3 regions of the Sporosarcina sp. So3-204 genome follow, and region 3 is predicted to be linked to each of the others. Evidence: riboswitches for the same ligand, from Rfam matches in the RefSeq annotation. Region 3 holds a riboswitch; each other region holds the start of a gene.
The links. Region 3 has a riboswitch for S-adenosylmethionine ahead of AC3RV6_RS12405 (LLM class flavin-dependent oxidoreductase). Riboswitches for the same ligand answer to the same signal wherever they lie in the genome.

Region 1 (2,268 bases), 360 kb from region 3:
ATTTTCCTCCAAGGTGTTTTAGTTTATCATTCCGAAAATGTATTTTCTGTTATCGAACCAATTACTTTATTCTACAATATCAATATATCCTAAGTCTACTTATCGGACTTGAAGGTATTTTAAGAACCCATCTTTAGAGTTCAATAAAAACTTAAAATCACCACTACATCAAAAAAGCTGTTTAATTAGGAATTCTCCCAAGTTAAACAGCTTAGTTAAACCGTTGCCCGCACTCGTCCTTAATTGGCTTTCAAACTGATAAGAATTAAGGTAATTCCTGCAAACAAGCAAACCATTCGAGTCAAAGAAACCTTTTCTCCTAAACCCATTAATGCAATTCCCGTTGTAATAATTAACACGCAAGGTCCCACTAATGCCAATAATGTATTGATATAAAAGGCTTTTTCTAAATCATTCAATTTGTACATTAGCATTGCAGCCGTGATATCTACACTACCTGAAAAAATCCTTAACAAGATAATCATCAAAAGTGCTCTTTCAATCAATAACAATGCTCCTTGTATTTAAATTTTTCCATATTAGACATTGTACAGTGTATGTAAGTTTTAATACTTTCATTATAGAAATATGAAACAGATCAGCTTATTACTTCATTCAATTTATACCAGATCCCCCACCACACAATATTCAGTTGTATTCATTGAAACGAAAAAGTACCAGCAATTAAAACAGTATAAAACCGTTTTAGTCGCTGGTACCTATTTTATTCTTTATTTGTTTTCACTCAACCAAATAGTCATTTTGTTTTCTGCATATTCATTTTCGTACGTATACCATTCATCACCAAGATCCAAAGTATGTAGTTTATCCTTAAACTTTTGGATTGGCTTTCGTTCTTTGAGCATTGTTAATAAGTGCTCAGATGTATCTTTATCCTGTTCATTAGCGAAAAGCACCATTAAATCATATGCTTCAGTGGATAAAATTTGTGGTATCACAACTAAATCCTTTGTTGCATCACTATCATCCCAAACAATTATAGGTTCTTCTATGTCCGATTCCGGATTATCTACGACTATCTCTTTTGTAACTCGATTATAAACACTCGACATTTCCTCGTTGTTAAATAAAAACGCTTCAACCAATTCGTTCAATAAAGACATTAATATACCACCTTTTCAATTCTAAATAAAATTTGTAATCATTTCGATTTTGACAAATCAAAAGACGATGTGTTCACCAAATACATCGTTCATTATATCACGTTTCTTCTGCTCTACTATTAAAGTCAAACGATTAATCTCTTCCTGCAGCTTCTTAATCTCATCCAATTCTTCTTGGATATAAGCCTTCGATATTGAATCGCCTTTTTCAAAGTAATCAATTTTCTTTTGCAATTTAGCGATTTCATGATGCCGCCTCATCGAACTGGAAGAACTTGACACTTTATTCTCTTGTAATTGTTCACGTTGCGCATATAGATCTTGTAATTTCTTCATAATAAACCCCCAATTTTTTCAAACAAAAACCCTTCCCTAAAAGAGAGAAGAGTTTTTTGCATACAAAAAATTTCTACTCATCATTCAGGTGTGGTTCCTCCTGTTGGATGTAGCACCTTACCGGCTGGCAGGTTGCTGAGACTTCGTAGGGCCAATTCCCTCCATCTCTCTTGATAAGAAAAGAGTCTGTTGTTCGATTAGCTTAATTATAGGGTGAGTTTAGCTTGAAAGTCAAATGGTTTAAGGATTCTCAAACATTTAAAGTCCTTCTTTTCTAGAAATAAATCTTTATTTCTTAGGAATCATACAATGCAAAAACGAGTGCCCATGCATACTGTTATGTCTAATGGGAATGCAGATTATTTTACCAAACTCGCGAAATTTAATAGTGGGTAAAGGACATGTTAGTTCAGTTGACAGTATATCTTTTAGTATAATTATTTTTATAGTTTAAAGTATACATATATGGGAATAAAATATTCAATGTACATTAATCTAGGGGGAAGAGATTTGGAAAAACTATGGATAGATGAAGATATTAAAAAGTATGTTAAAGATCATAAACAAGATTTTGAAAACCAATTATTAAGTCAAGCTGTAAATGTTGGAGATAAAATTGACGATATCTTAAGAATTGGGGAAGTTGACCTTATTAACAATGCACACAAACTAGTGAATTATGTCATTAATGGAGATAAACTTACGGAACTTCAATTATTTGCCAAACAAGAAGGAATAGCATGGGCTACCCATTCGATACCGTTATCTTTTAAACTGGAATGGGTACAAGCGATTCGCAGGACTCTTT
Region 2 (2,268 bases), 1.2 Mb from region 3:
CGTGTAATAAAGCTTCTGCTTCAGTTAAAAAAATTTTTTTCAGCTTGGCAACTTCTAATTTCAGCAATGTATTTGCCCAAATTAATTCGACATCTGATTTCAATAAATCTTCTATGTTATTTGTTTCTGCATTGAAAAATGGATCTGTAAAAACGAGGTCTTCTGATATTTTGCACAGTTCTGGATTGGAAAATTCCTTAACTAACTTCTTCTTTTCAAAAGGATGCAAGGCAAAATCCGATGTATAGAATAGTGTCTTAGCAAGATACTCACCAATATCTGATGCAAGCAACGGATAATTATTACCTGCAATTAATCCTTCTCTCGCAACCGTTAAATGTGATAGATCTTCCATAATCGTTATTGCTAATTCAGTGTCAATTTCGTATACTTTTGGCACTAAAGCAGGTACAAACTCTCCGTGTTTTTTCAAAGCATTCGCTTCAATTTCTGCACGTTTCAAAGTTAGCGGCCAGCTCTCTCCAACTACTTTTGCATAAGGCAATGCTTGTTTAATAATTAAAGACTTTTTTGTAATAACATCTGTTAATAGAAAGACATAATTTAAGTTTCCATCGCCAATTTCCTTACATATCAAATCGGCATGCTCGGAATAAAAGCGATTGTTTTTTGCGATTTCAATCGCTGACTCTTTAGTTAATTCAACATATTTCTCATATATAGCTGTTGTCACATCACTCATCCTTTCTTTATCCAAAATAAAAAGCCCTATCCATAATGGAAAGAGGCTAAAGAATAAGAAATTCCTTGCCTCTCATCTTTCAGAATCCATACGTTTACACGTCATCATCTGATGGAATTAGCACCGTGCCCTACAGGAATAAAATTCCCAGGCGCCAAAGTAAAAGCGCCCCGTTTCACAACGGTATTAAGGTCGGTTGCTGGGCGTCATCGGGCCAATTTCCCTATGCCAGCTCTTGATAAGAGTTATACAATTCAAAAAGTTATGCTATTTAAATAATATTCTAGCACTTAATTGCAAGTCATGTCAATTCTATTTTTTCAGTTTTTGATAATATTGACAAATCTCTTTATGAGTGAAATAATCAGACTACGATTTTAATTGAATAGCTAATCTTATTTAGAGTTGGTGGAGGGACAAGCCCAATGATACCCGGCAACCGAACCTTCAAAGGAAACGGTGCTAATTCTTGCAGCTAAATTGCTGAACAATGAGAAGTCGTTCTTGAAACCTCTTCTAAATTAGAAAAGGTTTTTTATTTCGTAAAGGAGCTGAAATAAAATGAGTGGTCTAACAGCAAGTTATCAACTATACGGAAAGCAAGGTTCAATTGATAAGAGAGCAGAAAGCATTGCACTTGGTTTAACAATTGGATCATGGACAGATCTGCCATTACTTCAACAAGAACAATTAAAAAAACATAAAGGTATTGTTGCTTCTGTCACCGAGTTCCCAGAAACACCTCATCCACATAAACCCGGGTTAATTAAAGCAGAAGTAAAAATCACATATCCTGCTGCAAACTTTTCAGCAGATTTACCAGCAATACTGACAACCGTATTTGGTAAACTATCATTAGATGGCGAAGTTAAACTATTGGATTTAGAATTTGATGATTCACTTTTGCAACACTTTCCTGGTCCACGTTTTGGTATAGATGGGATTCGAGGTAAACTTAATGTACATAACCGACCATTAATTATGAGTATATTTAAAGGAGTCATTGGTAGGGATCTAGATTACCTTACTGAACAACTTAGACAGCAAGCACTTGGTGGTGTGGACCTTGTCAAAGATGATGAAATTCTTTTTGATAACCCGTTAACCCCTTTTGAAAAAAGAATTTCAATTGGAAAAAAAGTGCTGCAAGAAGTTTTTGAAGAAACGGGACAACGTACATTATATGCAGTTAATTTAACCGGACGAACGTCAGACCTAAAAGATAAAGCAAGAAAAGCAAGAGAACTAGGTGCGGATGCATTGTTATTTAATGTTCATGCTTACGGACTTGATGCCATGCAGGAATTAGCGGAAGATAACGAGATTCAATTACCACTTATGGCGCATCCTGCTTTCAGTGGTGCGTTTACATCTTCTCCATTTTATGGTGTTTCGAGCTCCCTTGCTCTTGGTAAACTTTCACGTTATGCAGGTGCGGATCTTTCTCTATTTCCATCACCTTATGGTAGCGTCGCTTTGGAAAAATCAGTTGCATTGTCAATAGGTCATGAATTGACGAATGAAAGCATCGTTAAACAAGCATTTCCTGTCCCTTCAGCCGGAAT
Region 3 (2,268 bases):
ATGGCCATGGTTTACGTCATGGGTTGTATTGACAGTTGCTGTTATGGGTATTTCTGCTGTATTCTTAGCAACAGGCTTTACAAGAGTTTTACGGGTGTTGAACGCACCAGGTAGCCGTAAAAGTGAACTACTCGACCGGTTAAATAGAACGTCCTGGCTTTATATTGGTCTTATGATCATTATGCTCTGGCTTATGGTTCAGAAACCAATACTTTGGTAAATAAATATTTCTACATAAAAAAGTTGTGCGTCTACTATTGACGCACAACTCTTTTTCAGTTTCAAGAAAACCTAAATTGTCAACGGTATATACGCTGATCGCGATGGATTAATTGGCTTGATATAGTTCCTAAAAGCCCATCCATAACATATATTACAGTGAAAGCTAAAAAGAATTAAATAATAACATGGTGGAGGTGTGAGGAACTTGTTTCAACCATCACAATATAATGAAAATGAGAACCGAAATAATAATAGCTCTAAAGATAGGGGAGTTATTCTTGCACTTTGGGGTTCAGCCATATCTACATTCGGTGACGCATTACAAACGATAGGCGGCGCAATTGCAATAGAAGAAGGGCGAATTGAAGATGCACAACAGCAACAACAACTTACTAATTTACAAAACCAAATAGACGATTTGAAAAAAGAGCAAAGAGCAAATAATACTACAAGTCCCGATATTGAAAAGCTGAACACTTTGATGGAAAAAATAGTAATGCGATTAGATAAAGATGACAGTAAATTTTAAGTAGGTAATAACGCCTGCTATTAAAAAATCACAGTTTGAAGAATAACTAGTTTTCTTTAAAAGAAGTTGACAATTCACTTTTTTATGTAGTATGATAGCTTCTAATCAACAGAAGAAATAAATAATTGTACTTTTAAAATTTAATAGACTCTTATTTAGAGTGGTGGAGGGAATAGGTCAAATTAAACCCGACAACCAGTAGATGATCTATATGAAAAGGTGCTACTTCCTACAGATTTGAATGGATTTGAAAGATAAGAGGAAGACAATTCAAACCTCTTCTAAATTGAAGCTTTTTTTTATGCTTAAATCCGAGTTAACTGATATGTATAATTAATAAAAGGAAGGAGAGAAATGAATGAGCTATAAGCTTGGTATACTCGATCAGAGTTCAGTTTTTCCTGGTACTTCTGCAAACTACGGATTTCAACATACGATTCACTTGGCCCAAATAGCAGCTTAATCCCCATAAGTATTGATTTCGCATTTAATCGCTAAAACGAATTCGATACGGATTGGTTCAGGCGGAGTAATGTTGCAACATTACAGTCCTTATAAAGTTGCTGAAAACTTTCAAGTATTATCAACTCTTGCACCTGAAAGAGTTGATTTAGGAGTAGGAAAAGCACTAGGAGGATTTCTGTTATTTAAAAAAGTACCGGAGAGTATTATTGAAAGATTTAGATAGCTCCTAGGTTATATTTTTTAATTATAATACCTAGTAAATTGATATGTTAAGTTTGGAGGAATAGAATAATGACAAGTAAATTAATAATCGAAGATATAAAAGAGAATGATAAGGAAGAAGTTAGGCAGCTATTAGTTGAAAGTTATCTGCAATATGAATATGACCATAAAGATCCTACAATGTGGGAATCATACTTGAAAGATATTACTTTTTCTGTAGATAACCCAAATGTTGATAAGATCCTAGTTGCCAAAAGTGATTTAAAGATACTTGGTAGTTTGCAATTATTTGAGTCATCTCTTAAAGCCTATAATAAACCAGAGTTAGGGATTACTTCACCGATTATACGTCTTCTTGCCGTTCGACCGAATGCTAGAGGTCTTGGTGTAGCACAAGAGTTGTTAAGGAGTGCAATTGCTTATTCGAAATCAATTCAAGCAACAGCTATTTATTTGCACACAACTGACTCAATGCGAAAAGCGATTAAATTGTATGAGTGGTTCGGCTTTAAACGTGATACAACGAAAGACTTTGGTACAGGGGAAGTAGTAGTAAAATCATATCGACTTGATCTATAAAGTTAGATTGAACCAGTTAATAAATGAAAATATAGAGGAGTGAGGATAATGAGAAGAATATTATTGCTAGCTGTTTTATCTGTAAGTTTATTGGTAATTGGTGCATGCGGCAAGGATGAAAAAGCAGCTTCAGCAAATAATCAAGTGGCTAGCAAAGAAGTAACTTTAAAAATTACTGCATCTTCAACACCGCACGCCGAAATATTAGAATTTATTGCACCTGATTTAGAGAAAGAAGGTATAAAAATAGA

Region 1: another riboswitch for S-adenosylmethionine. It lies ahead of AC3RV6_RS14220 (hypothetical protein); the one in region 3 lies ahead of AC3RV6_RS12405 (LLM class flavin-dependent oxidoreductase).
Region 2: another riboswitch for S-adenosylmethionine. It lies ahead of mtnW (2,3-diketo-5-methylthiopentyl-1-phosphate enolase); the one in region 3 lies ahead of AC3RV6_RS12405 (LLM class flavin-dependent oxidoreductase).

Annotation. Positions count from the first base shown of each region.
Region 1 covers NZ_CM176485.1:2,881,218-2,883,485, forward strand. The annotation lists gene AC3RV6_RS14210 (YqhV family protein) at 240-512, opposite strand; gene AC3RV6_RS14215 (UPF0158 family protein) at 732-1,124, opposite strand; gene AC3RV6_RS14220 (hypothetical protein) at 1,182-1,460, opposite strand; SAM riboswitch class I at 1,535-1,640, opposite strand; gene AC3RV6_RS14225 (STAS domain-containing protein) at 1,944-2,268, shown strand, end outside.
Region 2 covers NZ_CM176485.1:1,314,370-1,316,637, reverse strand. The annotation lists gene mtnK (S-methyl-5-thioribose kinase) at 1-703, opposite strand, end outside; SAM riboswitch class I at 773-948, opposite strand; SAM riboswitch class I at 1,096-1,200, shown strand; gene mtnW (2,3-diketo-5-methylthiopentyl-1-phosphate enolase) at 1,265-2,268, shown strand, end outside.
Region 3 covers NZ_CM176485.1:2,517,500-2,519,767, reverse strand. The annotation lists gene AC3RV6_RS12415 (hypothetical protein) at 1-220, shown strand, start outside; gene AC3RV6_RS12410 (hypothetical protein) at 428-751, shown strand; SAM riboswitch class I at 900-1,012, shown strand; partial or broken gene AC3RV6_RS12405 (LLM class flavin-dependent oxidoreductase) at 1,110-1,388, shown strand; gene AC3RV6_RS12400 (GNAT family N-acetyltransferase) at 1,508-2,017, shown strand; gene AC3RV6_RS12395 (MetQ/NlpA family ABC transporter substrate-binding protein) at 2,066-2,268, shown strand, end outside.